Regions from separate parts of the Neobacillus sp. KR4-4 genome, predicted to be linked through region 4. Evidence: riboswitches for the same ligand, from Rfam matches in the RefSeq annotation. Region 4 holds a riboswitch; each other region holds the start of a gene.
The links. A riboswitch is a leader RNA that binds a small molecule or an ion and turns the genes downstream of it on or off. The one in region 4 is predicted to bind thiamine pyrophosphate.
Positions count from the first base shown of each region.

Region 1: it holds a riboswitch for thiamine pyrophosphate, as region 4 does, so the genes downstream of both, tenA (thiaminase II) here and thiM (hydroxyethylthiazole kinase) in region 4, are expected to answer to the same signal.
Region 2: it holds a riboswitch for thiamine pyrophosphate, as region 4 does, so the genes downstream of both, ACE198_RS16625 (thiamine phosphate synthase) here and thiM (hydroxyethylthiazole kinase) in region 4, are expected to answer to the same signal.
Region 3: it holds a riboswitch for thiamine pyrophosphate, as region 4 does, so the genes downstream of both, thiC (phosphomethylpyrimidine synthase ThiC) here and thiM (hydroxyethylthiazole kinase) in region 4, are expected to answer to the same signal.

Region 1 is NZ_JBHHJU010000007.1:3,672-7,857, forward strand. Features, by position in the region: gene ACE198_RS09120 (polysaccharide deacetylase family protein) at 1-394, opposite strand, end outside; gene ACE198_RS09125 (hypothetical protein) at 838-1,314, shown strand; TPP riboswitch at 1,434-1,537, shown strand; gene tenA (thiaminase II) at 1,648-2,331, shown strand; gene ACE198_RS09135 (ECF transporter S component) at 2,328-2,921, shown strand; gene ACE198_RS09140 (ABC transporter ATP-binding protein) at 2,899-4,186, shown strand, end outside.
Region 2 is NZ_JBHHJU010000016.1:23,206-27,391, reverse strand. Features, by position in the region: gene ACE198_RS16640 (thiazole synthase) at 1-61, opposite strand, end outside; gene thiS (sulfur carrier protein ThiS) at 63-266, opposite strand; gene thiO (glycine oxidase ThiO) at 277-1,407, opposite strand; gene ACE198_RS16625 (thiamine phosphate synthase) at 1,391-2,035, opposite strand; TPP riboswitch at 2,146-2,254, opposite strand; gene ACE198_RS16620 (outer membrane protein assembly factor BamB family protein) at 2,377-4,186, opposite strand, start outside.
Region 3 is NZ_JBHHJU010000008.1:96,493-100,678, reverse strand. Features, by position in the region: gene ACE198_RS10605 (Gp49 family protein) at 1-340, opposite strand, end outside; gene thiC (phosphomethylpyrimidine synthase ThiC) at 662-2,446, opposite strand; TPP riboswitch at 2,592-2,706, opposite strand; gene ACE198_RS10595 (efflux RND transporter periplasmic adaptor subunit) at 2,828-4,108, opposite strand.
Region 4 is NZ_JBHHJU010000027.1:21,755-25,940, forward strand. Features, by position in the region: gene dcuS (DcuS/MalK family sensor histidine kinase) at 1-1,327, shown strand, start outside; TPP riboswitch at 1,458-1,566, shown strand; gene thiM (hydroxyethylthiazole kinase) at 1,721-2,533, shown strand; gene thiD (bifunctional hydroxymethylpyrimidine kinase/phosphomethylpyrimidine kinase) at 2,548-3,366, shown strand; gene thiE (thiamine phosphate synthase) at 3,363-4,016, shown strand; gene thiW (energy coupling factor transporter S component ThiW) at 4,020-4,186, shown strand, end outside.

The sequences.
Region 1 (4,186 bases), on a different contig from region 4:
TCCGCTCTCTCTTTTTCAACCCTAAATTGTAAAACCAATGGAAGAAAAAATAGCAAACAAGACCAATCAGGCCGCCTAGGATTGCTGGGGCAATCGATTGTGAAAGCTGTATTTTCGATTTTAAGGTTGAAATGAACCACGTATCTTCTAATCTACTTAAATCCAGGATGGGTAGATGATTCATTTTTGGAATGAAAATAGGTATCAACGTTCCCAGGAATAAGGCGATGATATTCAGACGTAACAAAAGTGACAGAACTACTAATAGCGGTATTCTTATATTATCTAAAGGCAAAAACCCTAAGAAAAAACCAAGTGTGCTTGCCACCGCTCCGGCATTTCCGGTGACAGGAGCAAATAGTGACCTAACCAGCCACCTAAACATTCGATTCACATAGATTCCTCCTCTAGGTGTAGTGTTGTTCTATATTAATAGATTTATATTTTACATAATGTCCAGCAGATAGCGGGCCAGATTTTTCGACAGAAAATGACCATATTCAAAGACTTAGATAGTAAAGTGGAGATTTTGGGGGTAGGAAGAAAAAGTTCTTATTCTTTTTAAATGGTAATAGAGGGTAGAGGGAATATTTTGGTTAGTTACCAAGATAACATCTATTCCTGCGCTTAGTACCTATTTTTAGAGACTTATGACCTATTTCCAGAGACTTATTACCTATTTTTTGAACCTTATAACCTATTTCCGGACGCTTATGACATGTTTTACGAGACTTACGACATTTATTGGTAAATAATTGGAAGTTAGAGGGGTGGAGAGGTATGTTTTTTACTAAAAATGGAAATTTTATATATATTGATGCCTAAGGAGTTAACTAAATGGTCGGGATTATTATAGCAGTGATCTTATTTAACCTAATTGCAATCAAAGTAAAAAAACGTTTAACCAGAAGTGAGATGCTGCAGATTTGGTTATTTACAACCTTATTCCAACTGATGTTTGATGTATTTATCAGTTTGAAATACCAGGGGTACTGGTACTTCACGAAGGGTGTGGATTGGCAGTCCTTGCTTGTGTATGTATGTTTAGTCCCACCTGTGAATCTTATCTTTTTAAATGTCTATCCTTTAAAAAGTCCATTATGGAAACAATTCTCCTTTTTTTTAGCTTGGAATGTAGGAATTGTGATCTATGAGGTTTTAACCTTATTACCAGAGCCTTGGGGTTATTTCCATTATGGTTGGTGGAGTTTGTATCACTCCATCATGATCAATCCTTTTCTCCTCCTCATCTTATTAGGGTTCTATAAATTAGTTCGTCGATTAGAACATAAGGCTGTGGTTAAGCAAGTATAGTGGGGAAAATGAGAAGGCCTCTCCTTGTTCTATAGGACGTTTGGTCTATTTTTATCCTTTAGCTGTTAACTGATTGACAACATTAACCAGCGGGTGTAGAGTGAATATTAAATTTATAGGAAGACCACTAGGGGAGCCGTTTGGCGGCTGAGACAAGAATAATCTTGGACCCTTTGAACCTGATCTAGTTCATACTAGCGTAGGAAAGTGGAGTCTGTGTATGGATAAATACTATTATTCTGCCGCTCCATTTTTGGAGCGGTTTTTTCGTGTTCGAACCGTTAGCCGTTCCATTTAGTGTCTTCCCATAAAACAAATAAGGGGGAGAAATATATGAGTTTTTCAGCAGAACTAAGAAGAGAAGCCAATCCGATTTTTGAGGCAATTTTTGAACATCCGTTTGTCCGGGGGATCGCTGATGGGGAGTTACAAAAAGAACAATTGGTTCATTATGTAAAACAGGACTTTGAATATTTGAATTCCTTTATTCGCATCTATGGAATCGCCGTTTCTAAGTGTGAGAATCGTGAAGAAATGGATATGTTTAATCAGCAGATTTCATTTATATTAAACAGTGAAATCCATCCACATAATAACTTTTGTCAAGTAGCAGGTGTACCCTACGAGGCATTACAGGGATATCCGTTAGCACCCTCAGCCCTTCATTACACGCGTCATATGCTTACGGTTGCACATGAAGGGACATTAGGGGAAATTCTAGCGGTATTGCTTCCATGTCCATGGACGTATTGGGAAATTGGGAAAAGATTATTAACGGAAGTGAATCCAGATCGCTCCCATCCTTTTTATGATTGGATTCATTTTTATGGAAACCGGACCGATTCGATTACGACAAAATTTTGTGCCAGGATCGATGAGTGGGCTAAGATAGCAACAGAGAAAGAAAAGGAAAAAATGAAGGAGCATTTCCTCATCAGTTGTCAGTTGGAATATATGTTCTGGGATATGGCTTATAAACTAGAAGAATGGCCTGTGAAAATGGAGGCAGTGAAATGAAGACCTGGAAGATGAAAGAAGTCGTTCTTGCTGTGATTCTAGCGGTGGCCTGTGGAGTGATTTATTTAGGATGGTCGACGCTGTGGATTCCGATTTCTGCTATTGTCGGGCCGGTCGGTGCAGGCTTTATGTTTGGTATTTGGGTGATTGCCAGTCCAATCGTCGCGTATATTATCAGAAAACCGGGAGCAGCATTTATTGCAGAGGTAGCAGCGGCTGCCGTCGAGTTATTAACAGGAAGTCATTTTGGTCTGTCGGCCCTGTTAGTAGGTGTTTTTCAAGGGATTGGTTCAGAAATTGCCTTCGCCCTATTCGGATATAAACGGTATAACCTTTTTACTTTAATGCTATCAGGTGCTCTAGCTGCCGTATTTGGAATGCTTTATAACATAATCGCCAACGGTTTCGGTTATTACACACTGGAAGTCTTTTTGATGACACTAGGAATTCATGTCATCAGCGGCATGATTCTTGGCGGCTGGCTAGCGAAAGTTGTCGTGGATGCCCTCGCAAATACAGGGGTGTTAGAGCAATATGAGTTGATGAAGGAAAAAAGAAAAAAGGACAATGTCAATGTTTCTGGGTTGTAAAGATCTTTCGATTCGTTTTTATAACCGCTCTGAAAAAATACTCAATCATATTACCTTGTCCATCCATCAAGGGGAGAAGGTATTAATCCTTGGACCTAGTGGGAGTGGGAAATCTACATTGATTTCTGCTCTTGCTGGGATTATCCCTGAGCATTTGGACGCAGAGGTCAGCGGTGAAGTATGCATCCGGAAAAATGCAGGAGTGATGTTTCAAGATCCTGATTCCCAGTTTTGTATGCTGCGTGTCGATGAAGAAATTGCCTTTAGTCTGGAAAACCGTTCGATTCCTCGTAACGAAATGGATCAAATGATCTCGGATTTGATGGAAAAAGTAGGGCTGATGGTAGATAAGAAAACACCGATTGAAATGCTCTCAGGAGGGATGAAACAACGATTGGCGTTAGCGTGTTTGCTTGCATTAGAACCAGACGTCCTCTTCTTTGATGAACCAACCGCTCAACTCGACCCTGCTGGCCGGAATGAGATCTTTGGTTTATTGAGACATTTAGCCGAAAAAACCAACCATACGATGGTCTTTGTCGAACATGTCCTTGACGGCTGCATCGAATGGATGGACCGAGTCATTATCCTTGATGAGCATGGAAAGATTATTGGGGATGGGGAACCAAAAGAGATGCTGCTCCAATTTAATCAACAAATGAAAGATGCGGGGATTTGGCGTCCTAAGTTGTTTCCTCACAAATGGGAGGAGATCGTTCAAGATCCCTCGCACCCTCTATCTATCAAACTTAAAAATGGAGTAAAAACGAAACCGCTCGTACAAGGCGATTGTTTACTCCGCACCGAACATGTTGAAATTGGCTATGGGAAGAAGACCGTCATCAGTGATATAGAGGTGAAAATCCATAGAGGGGAATGGATTTCCATTGTCGGAGAAAATGGGAGTGGGAAAAGCACCTTTTTAAAAAGTCTGATCCGGTTGGAGCCGATTCAAAAAGGGAGAATTTACTTTCAAGGTGAGGAACTAAAAAAATGGACAGACCGAGAATTATTTGAGCAGGCAGGCTTTGTTTTCCAAAATCCCGAACATCAATTCATTACCGATACGGTTTTTGACGAAGTGGCTTTTGGCGGCCGGCAGCGAAATTGGCCGGAGGAGCAGGTTCGCTCGAAAACCAATCGATTGTTAGAGGAGTTTGGATTGGCGCCATACCAGGATACGCACCCTTTTACCCTGAGTTTAGGACAAAAACGGCGGTTAAGTGTGGCGACAATGTTATTGTTCGATCAAGCTTTGCTATTGC
Region 2 (4,186 bases), on a different contig from region 4:
GATACTTTCCCGTACCTAAAAACAAACGAGATTTAAAGGATAATGAACCTATTTTTAACATATCAACCGCCTCCTACAAAATGGACTATTTCAATTCGATCTTTATCTGCTAATCTAGTACTTTGGTGATCTATTTTGGTTAAGATTTCACCATTTACTTCCACAACAATGACTTTATCATGGATTTCATAATGCTTGAGAACATCTGAAACAAATACAACATGCTCTGGTAATTGGATATACTCGCCATTTAATATTACTTCCATTTTTAATCTCCTAACCAACTGTCTCTTTGTGTCTTTCAAGGTGAAAAGCTGCGAGAAGTGCCTCATCTTGCTGTCTACCTGCTAATAGGTCAGCTACTATTTTCCCTGTAATAGGGCTTAATAAAATCCCATTTCGAAAATGCCCTGCTGCAAGGAACAATCCCTTACAGCTTGGATGCTCGCCAATATAAGGGATTCCATCGCCTGTCTGCGGTCTGAATCCTGACCACACTCGCTCCCATGCTGCTTCCTTAATCTGAGGGACTAGTTGAGTCGCTCTTTCTATTAATGAAGCAATCCCTTCGGGGGTAACCTTGTTATCAAAGGTATTTTCAAGCATGGTAGCACCAATATAAATTTCCCCATTGCGTTTTGGTACCAGATAACAGCGTTTGTCGGAAAAAATAGTCGTGTTAATAATCGGCTCCTCCGTTCGAACGGAAAAGCATTCTCCTTTAACAGGATACACGCTAATGTCCAGCCCCGATTCACGCATTAATTTCGCTGCCCAAGCTCCGGTGGCCACGACAACTTGTTCACTATGTATGACACCATTGGTCGTTTTAACCCCTTTAACCTGACCGTTTTCAAAAATAAATGAAAGAACCTCCGTATTTTCACGAATTTCCGCTCCGAAATAAACAGCCGCATTTGCAAACGCTTTTGTTAACTTTGCTGGCTGCACATGTCCATCGTTAGGGAGATACATACCTCCAACAACACTTGGTGCCAAAGACGGTTCCATTTCTAGTAATTCCGTTGAATCCAGCCATTTTATCGTTGGATCCCAATTCCTTTGATAGTTGACTTGTTTTTTTACTTCTACTGCTATTTCTTCTGTTTCTGCAATTTTCAGCATTCCTTTATTCACAAACTCGATATCAATTCCTGTATATTCATATAACTCACTTGATAGTGTAGAAAACATTGCTTGACTCTTTAATGCCAATTGGAATAAAGGACCATCTTGTTCAATCTCCGCTTGTGCTGCCAGCATACCAGCAGCCGCACTGGAAGCTTGGCAAGCCAATCTATCCTTCTCAATTATGATTACTTTTTTGCCCATTTTTGATAGTTGATAGGCAATAGAGGATCCGTTAATCCCTCCTCCGATAATGGCAACATCAAATGAATTTTCCACTTGTTCCATCTCCATCTCTTAATACATTTAAATAAGCCTTTACTGCTACTAATGGATCGCGAGCTTCTAATACTCCTGACATGACCGCGATTCCTTTTGCCCCAGCATCTAGTACCCGCCCTGTATTCTCGGGAGTTAAGCCTCCAATGGCAATAACCGGAACCTCTAATTGTGTAATCCGTGATAATTCATCAAGACCTCTAGGGGGCTTTCCTGGTTTTGATTGCGAAGGGAAGACATGACCGAAAAGGGCGTAATCAGCACCCTTTTCTTTTGCTTTTTGTCCCTCCACGTAGGAATGGATGGAACTTCCTACCCTAAGCTGAGGAAAATTTTCTTTGACAATAGCTGCATCTAAACTATGAAAGGCTAATTGAACCCCCCCAGCCTTTATAACTAAGGCAACATCCACACGATCGTTGATGAGAATCTTTGATAACGGCAGGTTTGTCATTGTTAGAAGTTCCACAGCTTGATATAGTTCCCTCGCTGTTTTTTGTTTTTCTCGTAAGTGAATCGCGGTTACATACGGATGAATATCCGTGACAATTTCACATAGCTGCTCGATCGGCATTTTGCCATTGGATATAATATGTAACTCTTTAACACTAGTTAAAATACAAGTCACCCCCTATAATCCAGATTCTGAAGCTCAATGAAATAAAGTGAAAAACAAAAAACCACTTCCTTTTAATAAGAAAGTGGTTGATAATTTGAAATATAAACATGATCCTTCAAATATCCATGTTTCCACTTCCCTACGCTGGTATAACCCAGATCAGGTTCATAGAGTCCCGAAGTATCACTTCAATCTCAGCCCTTTAAAAAGGCACCTCTAGCGGATTGTTATCTATTCATTTATAAAAATTCCCTTGCATGGATAATGTTAACACGTCGATTAGAAATGTCAAATAAATTCTTTTTATACCTTTCATATATTCTGATCTCTCACCTATGCATGGAAAAGGATTATTTTACTATGGTTAGTTTTTGGCCAATGTAGATTGGTTGATTAGGATTGAGGTTATTGGCTTTAACGATGGAGTCAATCGTAACCCCATTCTTCTGGGCAATCTTCCAGAGAGAATCGCCCGCAACAACGGTGTAAACAACAGTAGATACCGTTGGGAGGGTTACAGTAAATTTTGCTACATACCCAGAATCCAAAGTACTGCTGTCTTTTTTGTATTCGATTGAATACCAGTCTCCGATTGCGGAATAAATTTTTATATCTGTATTCATCGGAAGCACAATCTTTGTATCATACTGAGTTCCAGGATTGGTTCTAACATTGACGTTTGTCCTTGTCTTCGCTTGTTCGATTGCTTGAATCTCCTGATTGGACGGAACTTTAATTAATGGTTTGGAGACATATCCTTTCAGAACCGCGCTGATAATTCTGTACTCAATTTGATACCAATCACCCGTTTCTCCCGTTATCACCACTTCTGAACCAGCAGGGATTGTTGTTAGGATGGTGCTTTGAGTGGTGGCTGCCGAGCGTAAGTTGGAATTTTTCAAGGTTAAACCGAAACCTTCTGTAATCAGAATGGATTTGTCACGTGCTGTATATTCATTCTTATTCCCAGCTAGATCTGTTAGTTTTACAATTGGATAGTAACTTCCACGGATTACATTAAAGCCACGGCTGTTTTTTCCATCCCAATAAAAATTCGCTGTCCCCTTCAAGTAGCGTCCTAACCAAGTCTTAACTACCCAGCCGCTTTCATCAACAATGGTTACCTCCATATCTGCCGTTTCACTTATGGTAATGGGGATTCTAATTTGGTTCTTTCCATCTTGAAGAGTAAGTTGGTTAACCGGTTGCAAATCAATTGTTGCTGTTGGCTTTTCTGTATCTAACTGGGATGTTTTTGGCACAGCGTACGTATATAGAAATTGATTCGTCTCTGTTACAAAAATGGTGTCCTTGATGACGCCGATTGGCCGCAAGCCAGACGCGCCTGTAGTAGGTGTTAGTTGAAGAGTGGAATATATAAGCTGACCATTTGCGCTATTAAAGAATTTAATTTTGTTGTAATTTCCCAAAATAATTCTATCGGAGGCTACGACCATTCCACTTGCCCCTTTAATGGTCTGAAGTCCACCAGCAACAAACTGTTCTGCATACAAGGTCTTCCATTTCTGTACTCCGGTATTTTTGTCTACCGCGATAATATTGGCCTCATCAAGAACAATTAAAGAATCACTCACTACAGAAAGAGGCTGTGTAAACATACCCGTAGGGCTAAACTTCCATAATGTTCTTCCACTTGCAGCATCCAATGCCCAAATATTTCTTGTTGCCGCTGGTTTCGTTTCGAAGTAAAGCTTTCCATCTTTATAGACTGGGGCCCCATAAATAGGGAGGCTTGAATCCAGATCAAATGTCCAAAGCACCGTGCCGGTCGATGCATCAAATGCATACATTTTGGATGTCATTTGAACTGGATTCCGTATATTTGCAAACAATCGATTATCACTAGCAGCGAAAACCCCTTCCAACCGCTCTTGGAATTTAAGGGGATAACTCCATCTCTTTTTACCCGTAGTTACATCTACCGTACCAATTGCATCGAAACCTTCGGTAGTTCTCGTTAAATAATATAAGGTATTCTGGTCAATTAAGAGACGATTCGCAAAGCTATCAACGGTCCAAAGTGTCTGTGGAGAGGTACCGTTATCCTGTATCGCATAAATTTTAGTCATCGTTGAAGCGTAAATCACTCCGTCTCTTGCTATCAAGTCAAGAAACCCATTCTGCTCTTCTATTGAAAAA
Region 3 (4,186 bases), on a different contig from region 4:
CATCTACACTGGATATCGACTCGGTGATGATAAACCCATTGGGCAGCTTGACCGCAACCATTGTGCATCGATCAAAAACCTTATCAATTTTTACCTGAGATTTTTCGATCAAATCATTGATATCCCCTTGTTCGCTTTGATTTATCATTTGTGGCTTTTCTTGTTGTTTCGCGATAAAGGAATACTCTGATGATGGTTCAAATGCCATTTCAAAGGCCTCCACTGTTGTTTCAATAACCACATCATTTTTGATATTCCTAAGCTTTACTTTCCCATTCGTTGTGATTTCCAACAATTCCATTGCATTATCAGGTGACCCTTTCACTTGGTATATCTTCAAGCTCTTTCCCTCCACCATGTTTTTTAATAAACTTCTTTTAAACTAGTCTATTCAACATGTAGAAAAGCTGTGAAACTTAAAAAAAAAGATACTCATGTTATGGCGAATTACCTTCTCTAACATTTGAAATAATAAAAAGTGATTAATAGTTTTTACTATGGAATTTTAGAGAAAAATAAAAAACCTTACCCGATTATTAATCTAGGTAAGGTTACATGGCTGTCTTTTTAATACCCCTCTAAAAAAGCAAGGCTAGTTTTCAATCGGGTAATTTCCTCTTTAATCTTTTGAACATTCATCCGTATAACCTCCTAAGGAAAGTTACTGATATATGCTGCCCCCAGATTCCTTAAACTCTTTAGCTTTTTCCTTCATACCTGTTTCTATAGCTTCGTTCGTATCAAGTTTATTTTCTTTCGCATAATTACGAATATCTTGAGAGATTCTCATGCTACAAAATTTTGGTCCACACATTGAACAGAAATGAGCTGTTTTTGCACCTTCCGCAGGTAAAGTTTCATCATGATATTCTATCGCTCGTTCAGGATCTAAAGATAAATTAAACTGATCTCTCCAACGGAATTCAAAACGAGCTTTTGATAAGGCATCATCTCTTTTTTGTGCTCCTGGATGCCCTTTTGCCAAATCAGCAGCATGGGCGGCAATTTTATAAGTAATAACCCCTACACGAACATCCTCTCTATTCGGTAAACCTAAATGTTCTTTAGGCGTTACATAACAAAGCATAGCTGTACCATACCAACCAATCATTGCAGCTCCAATAGCAGATGTAATGTGATCATAACCAGGAGCAATATCAGTCGTAAGAGGTCCAAGTGTGTAGAATGGCGCTTCCTGACACACTTCTAGTTGTTTATCCATATTTTCTTTAATTAGGTGCATCGGTACGTGCCCTGGTCCTTCAATCATCACCTGTACATCATGCTCCCAAGCAATTTTTGTTAGCTCTCCAAGAGTCTCTAATTCTGCAAACTGTGCTTCATCATTCGCATCTGCAATAGACCCAGGACGTAAACCATCCCCTAAAGAGAATGCAACATCATAAGATTTCATTATTTCGCAGATTTCTTCAAAGTGAGTATATAAAAAGCTTTCTTTATGGTGGTGTAAACACCATTGTGCCATGATTGAACCACCGCGGGATACAATACCTGTTAACCGTTTTGCCGTTAGTGGAACATATCGTAAAAGAACACCAGCATGAATGGTGAAGTAATCAACACCTTGCTCCGCTTGTTCAATCAAGGTATCACGGTAAACCTCCCATGTAAGATCTTCAGCAACACCATTTACTTTTTCAAGTGCTTGATAAATGGGGACGGTGCCGACAGGAACGGCTGAGTTTCGAATAATCCATTCTCTTGTTTTATGAATGTTTTTACCTGTTGATAGGTCCATAATATTATCAGCACCCCAGCGTGTCGCCCATGTCATTTTTTCAACCTCTTGTTCGATGGATGATGAAACAGCAGAGTTACCGATATTCGCGTTAATTTTAACATGAAAATTACGTCCTATTATCATAGGTTCTGACTCTGGATGATTGATATTAGAAGGAATAATCGCTCGACCCTTTGCAACTTCATCACGCACAAATTCAGGTTTCATATTTTCCCTTATTGCGATGAATTCCATTTCAGGAGTAATAATTCCCTTTTTTGCATAGTGAAGCTGTGTAACATTTTTTCCTTTTTTTGCTCGTAATGGTTTGCGCTTCAAACCCGGAAACACGTTATGATTGGCACGAGGATCTTTTTCATCCTTATACCCATTATCTACAGGCTTAATTTCTCGACCTTCATATTCTTCAACATCTGCTCGTTCATGGATCCATGTGCTTCGAATGGCAGGAAGGCCTTTTGAAATATCAACAGAATAATTCTGATCCGTATAAGGACCGCTTGTATCATACACGCGAATAGGAAGGTTTTCCTCTTCACCAAACGTTCCCGTAGTAGGGCTTAACTCAATTTCACGCATTGGTACTTTAATGTCGGATCTCGAGCCTGTTACATATACTTTTTTACTTCCTGGAAAACTAGACATGATGGAAATATTTTGTTCGTTTAATGCAGTCGTTGACATAATAAATCTCTCCTTTTTTTTTTGAATATAAAGGACGAGATACAGAACATAACAAGTAAATAAGCGTATAAAAGTACATCAAAAAGCCGGGACCATAAATGGTTGGACCCGGCTAAAATGTATGCAGAAGTATAGTTGCATTGAAGATTGTCTATTCTAACTTCCCCACGCTGGTATGATCCAGATCAGGTCCCAAGAGTCAAGAAACTTCAGCGTGTTTCTTTCTCAGCCCAACTTATTGGACACCCCTAGTTATTTATATTCAATTAAGCTACATTATATATGAGTATCGGCTAAAATGAAATACATAATATTAATTATAGTAATATAGTCGTGTTTCGATATTATGTTTAGGATGAACCATAATTTACCTTTAAAATACTAATCAAAAAGAGATGTACCAAGGCGAACAATCCAGGATGGGTTTTCTTCTATTTTGTCTTCTTCCTTTAAACCCTTAAGTATGGCAACCCATTTGCCTCCTTTTTGACCAGTTTCTACCTTTTGTTTCTGAATCTTTCCTTTTTTTTGTACATATACATAGGTGGATTTTCCAAAGCCCATGATGCTCGTTTCAGGAACTGCTAGCAACTGCTTTGACTGCACTACTACGTCTAGCATGGTATTGTAGCCAGGATATAGGCCCTTTTGTGAATCTAGACTTGCTTTAAAGGAATAGTATGGATTAGTTTCTTGTTGTATATCTTTATTCTTATTTGCATTTGTTTTATATGTAGGATAATCACTAACCTCCGAAATTTTTCCTTTCCATTTCTTATTGGCTACTACATTAGAAGTTACTGTAATAGATTGGCCTGATGTAATTTTTGCTTTTTCTGCTTCTGTTAGCTTTCCTTCAATTTGAAACGGATCATTTGAAGCGATTTGCATGATTGCTAGTTGCTGATTTTCTTTTGCTCGAAAACCTTGACCTACATTTTGGTTCAGGTTTGATATTACACCAGCAGTGTAGCTGATGACAGTTAATGTTTCGAGCTCAGATTTTAGCTTTTCAGCCTGCAACGTATATTTTTCTACTTTTAGTTCTGCTGCACGGAGCTCAGCTTTTACTTTATTTAGTTCAGCTTGAATTGACTGGATCGTGATAGCTTTAGTAGCTATGTTAGCTGTATCAACTGCATCAATGGTATTGGTTGTATCAGTTGTATCAGTTGTATCAGTTGTATCAGTTGTATCAGTTGTAGTGGTTGACTCAGCTTCTCGTATATCCTGCTCTAATGAAGTGATTTGCTCTTTCATCTGAGTAACACTTGTTTCTGCTAGGTTTTTATTTACTTCTGCTTGTCCTAGCTCAGCCGCGACTGTTGATCCTTCATAAGAAAAGAGCTTTTGTCCTTTTGTAACAGTTTCCCCTTCTTTCACAAAAATTTCCTGTATAGATCCTTTTGTTACATTTAAATAAATTGTTTCAGCATGACTTTGTACAACACGACCTGACACTGTTTTTGTTTTAGTAAATATTTTTTCTGTTGGTTTTATTAACACTAACGGCTTAGATTTACTTTTTTTAACTTCTATAACAGCTATGCTTAACATAACAGAAATGAATAAAAGAACAAGGACCCCAAGTAAAATCCATTTCTTCTGACGCGAGGTACGTACTTGTTCATTTTCTACACCAATTCCTTTTGCTGTTTCCATAACCCTACCCCTTACGTAATAGATATATAGCGAATATTGCAATAAAGTGTTGAACCCAACTACTAATATCTATTGTCC
Region 4 (4,186 bases):
CGTCGTCATGGACATGAATGGAATGAGAAAATCACATCCTAATCAGAATCTATTAGGCCAGCATTTTGTCGGTGGAGATGAAGGTCCGGTATTAAAAGGGAAAGAGCATATTTCGACTGCCGAAGGAACATTAGGATTATCATTACGCTCGTTCGTCCCTGTATTTGATGAGAAAAATAAACAAATAGGGGCCGTTGCCGTAGGGATCTCGTTAGAAAAAGTAAATCTGGCCATCGAACAGAGTAGAAGAATTATTTTGATTGGAGTCGGTGTGGGTGTTTTAGTTGGCATCCTAGGAGCTCTGTTTTTGGCAAGAAAAATTAAATCGATTCTGTTTGGCATGGAGCCTAGTGAAATAGCCAAACTGTTGGAAGAACGAAGTGCGATGCTGGAATCAACCAAGGAAGGGACGCTGGCGGTTGATCAAGATGGGATAACCACCCTCGTTAATAATGAAGGGGTTAGGCTCCTCCATATGGCCGGTATTGAAGGTCCTTTTTTAGGGAAAAGAGTGGACGAATACATGCCAAATACCAAACTTTCCACCGTCCTAGGGACTGGGGAAGCACAATTAGATCAAGAGCAGGAAATCAATCATATTACCATTCTAACCAACCGTGTCCCAGTAATCGTGAAGGGAAAGATTGTTGGAGCAATTGCCACCTTTCGAGAAAAAACTGAAATCAAGGAGTTAGCAGAACAATTGACCGGAGTCAAGTTATATGCAGAGGCACTTAGAACCCAATCACATGAATTCATGAACAAACTGCATGTAATCTCAGGTTTGGTCCATATGAAGGACTATCAAATGGTTTCGACGTACATTACCAAAATTGTGAATCACCAGCAGTCTGAGGTAGAATTTGTCGTCAGTCGTTTTAAAGATCCTGTATTAGCAGGGTTTATTTTAGGAAAACTTAGCTTTGCAAGGGAAAAAGGCTGTGAAATGATCATTGATGGAGAAGGATTGTTACCAGAACCGCACAGGCAGGAAACAACACATGAAGTGGTCACGATTCTTGGAAATTTAATTGATAATGCACTGGATGCGGTCGCGGACCAGCCGCTTAAAAAAGTAACGGTAAGGTTTGATTATTATGAAAATATCCTTGTGTTGGAGGTCCATGATACAGGACAAGGTATCGATGAGGAAATTATAAATAGCTTATGTGTGAAAGGATTTTCAACTAAGGGAGAAAATCGAGGAATTGGTTTATTTTTAGTCCAGCGAAGCTTGGAAAAATTAGCAGGACAGTTAGAAATTCATTCTCAAAAAGGGAAAGGGACTGCTTTTATTGTTACGTTCCCATATAACAGTAAACAGTAACGATATTATGTTAACCTGATTATAAAAATGCGAAAAAATAATTATATTATGTAAACTGCCAATCGTATGTAACTATTTTCTTTACATTCTAGTTTCATAGCGTTATTATGTACTTAATTTAATAAACTAATCGATCTACTAGGGGTGCCCTGTTATCAGGCTGAGAGAAAACGCTATGTTTTTAACCCTTTGGACCTGATCTGGGTAATACCAGCGTAGGAAAGTAGCCAAGTGAATGTTTTTTCTCTGACTTACTAACCAGGTCCATTTATGGATCTGGTTTTTTTATTTTATGCTGTGTTAAATATTTGTTTGTTGATTTCCGTTCCAGGCACTCCAATCAACAGAGTGCCAAACACAGCCTATTTTATAAAAAGAAATGGAGAGATTACAATGGAAAAAATTAATTTATATGAAACGTTGGAAAAAGTAAGAGAGGTAAACCCGCTTGTACATAATATCACTAATGTCGTGGTAACGAATTTTACCGCTAATGGGCTGCTCGCTTTAGGCGCTTCGCCTGTGATGGCGTATGCTGCTGAAGAAGTGGCGGAGATGGCTAAGATTGCTAGTGCACTGGTTTTGAATATTGGTACCTTAAACCCACAAACGGTGGATTCGATGATTATTGCTGGAAAAGCAGCCAATGAATCCAATGTACCGGTTATCTTTGATCCGGTTGGTGCTGGGGCTACCACGTACCGAACCGAAACTGCGCAACGAATCATGAGGGAAGTCAATGTTTCAGCGATTCGGGGAAACGCGGCTGAAATTGCAAATGTCCTGGGTGAAAAGTGGGAAATTAAAGGTGTTGATGCGGGGGCGTCAGCGAATGAGGATATCGTGAGCCTTGCGATTAAAGCAGCAGAAACTTGCAATTGTGTGGTCATCATCACAGGAAAAGTGGATGTCGTTTCAGATGGCAAGACTAGCTATCTTGTTAACAACGGCCACCCAATCATGACAAAAGTGACCGGTATGGGGTGCTTGTTAACCTCAGTGATTGGGGCGTTTGCAGGAGTGGAGAAGGACCTGCTTAAAGCTTCCGTGGCAGCTTTAACATCCTATGAGGTTGCCGCTGAAAAAGCAGCAGCGAAAACAGCTGAAAAGGGAACAGGAAGTTTCCAAATCGAATTCTTAAACCAATTATCACTTGTTTCAAATGAGGATATCAATCTTTATAGTTCTTTCAAAAAAGTTAATTAAGTGGGGTAATTTAAATGAAAAAAGCATTAACAATTGCAGGTTCAGATAGTGGCGGCGGGGCAGGAATACAAGCCGATATAAAGACATTTCAGGAATTAGATGTATTTGGAATGTCGGTGTTAACAGCAGTAACAGCCCAAAATACATTAGGAGTTCACGGAGTTTATCCAATGTCGAGAGAGGCTGTGGTCAAGCAAATCGAAGCTATTGGCTCGGATATTGGTGCCGATGCCGTGAAAACAGGAATGCTTTTCAATGCTGAAATCATCGAGGCGGTTGCCGCTCAAATCAAGATTTTTGGTTGGGAGAATGTAGTGGTTGATCCAGTTATGATTGCCAAAGGTGGCGCATCACTGCTGCAAATGGAAGCTATTTCTGCCATGAAAAAATGCTTGTTGCCAGTTTCCAAAGTAATTACACCGAATATCCCGGAGGCAGAAGTCCTAACGGGGATGACTATTCTGACCTTAGAGGATAAACAGGAGGCCGCTAGAAGACTCCATGATTTAGGTGTGAAACACGTTGTGATTAAAGGCGGTCACGATGAAAACCAATCCGAGTCGACTGATTTATTGTTTGATGGGAAGGAATATTACACCTTTACAAGTCCGCGAATCGAGACAAAGAACACACATGGTACTGGTTGTACTTTTTCGGCTGTAATTACCGCAGAACTTGCTAAGGGTGCGACTGTTTATGAAGCCGTTTTGACAGCGAAAGATTTTATTCAAGCTGCGATTGAAGATCAATTGGAGATTGGTCAAGGACATGGACCTACGAACCATTGGGCGTATGGAAAAAGAAACCTTGTAAAGGAGCTACCCGTGACATGATTGATTTGAGAGAGGCGTTACGTGTTTATTTTATTATGGGCAGCAACAACTGTTTGAAAGAACCCGTTGAAGTATTAAAGGAAGCAATATCAGGAGGGATTACGCTTTTTCAATTTCGTGAAAAAGGGGAAAGTGCACGAACTGGTTCTGAAAAATATGCACTGGCAAAAGAACTCCAAACTCTTTGCAGAAACCATCAAATTCCTTTCATTGTGAATGATGATATCGACTTGGCTGTGGAGATTGATGCAGATGGTGTTCATATCGGGCAAGAAGATGAATCGGTAAAAATGGTACGGGAGAAAATCGGTGCGAACAAAATTCTTGGGGTATCCGTTCATACGACAGAAGAAGCCATGGCAGCAATCCAAGAAGGAGCAGATTATTTTGGAATTGGCCCTGTGTTTCCGACAAGGACAAAAGCGGATGCCAAGCCATCGCGAGGGACGACACTGATTGAAAAGCTAAGAAATGATGGTTGTGAAATGCCGATTGTTGGCATCGGCGGGATTACGATCCAAAATGCTCGGTCCGTGATTGATGCGGGGGCAGATGGAGTTTCTGTAATTACGGCTATAAGTCAGGCAGAATCCCCTTTGGAAGCTGCGAAAGCATTAAGAAATAGTGTGATGTTTAAAGGGGTGGTCTAATCCGTGAATAAGACTCGCAAATTGACGTTGACGGCCATGATTATTGCGATTGGAACACTTACAAGTAACCTATTCTATATTCCAATCGGTTTTACAAAGGTCTTTCCTATTCAACATTTTATGAATGTCATATCAGCGGTGTTGTTAGGACCTTATTATGCTGTCGCTCA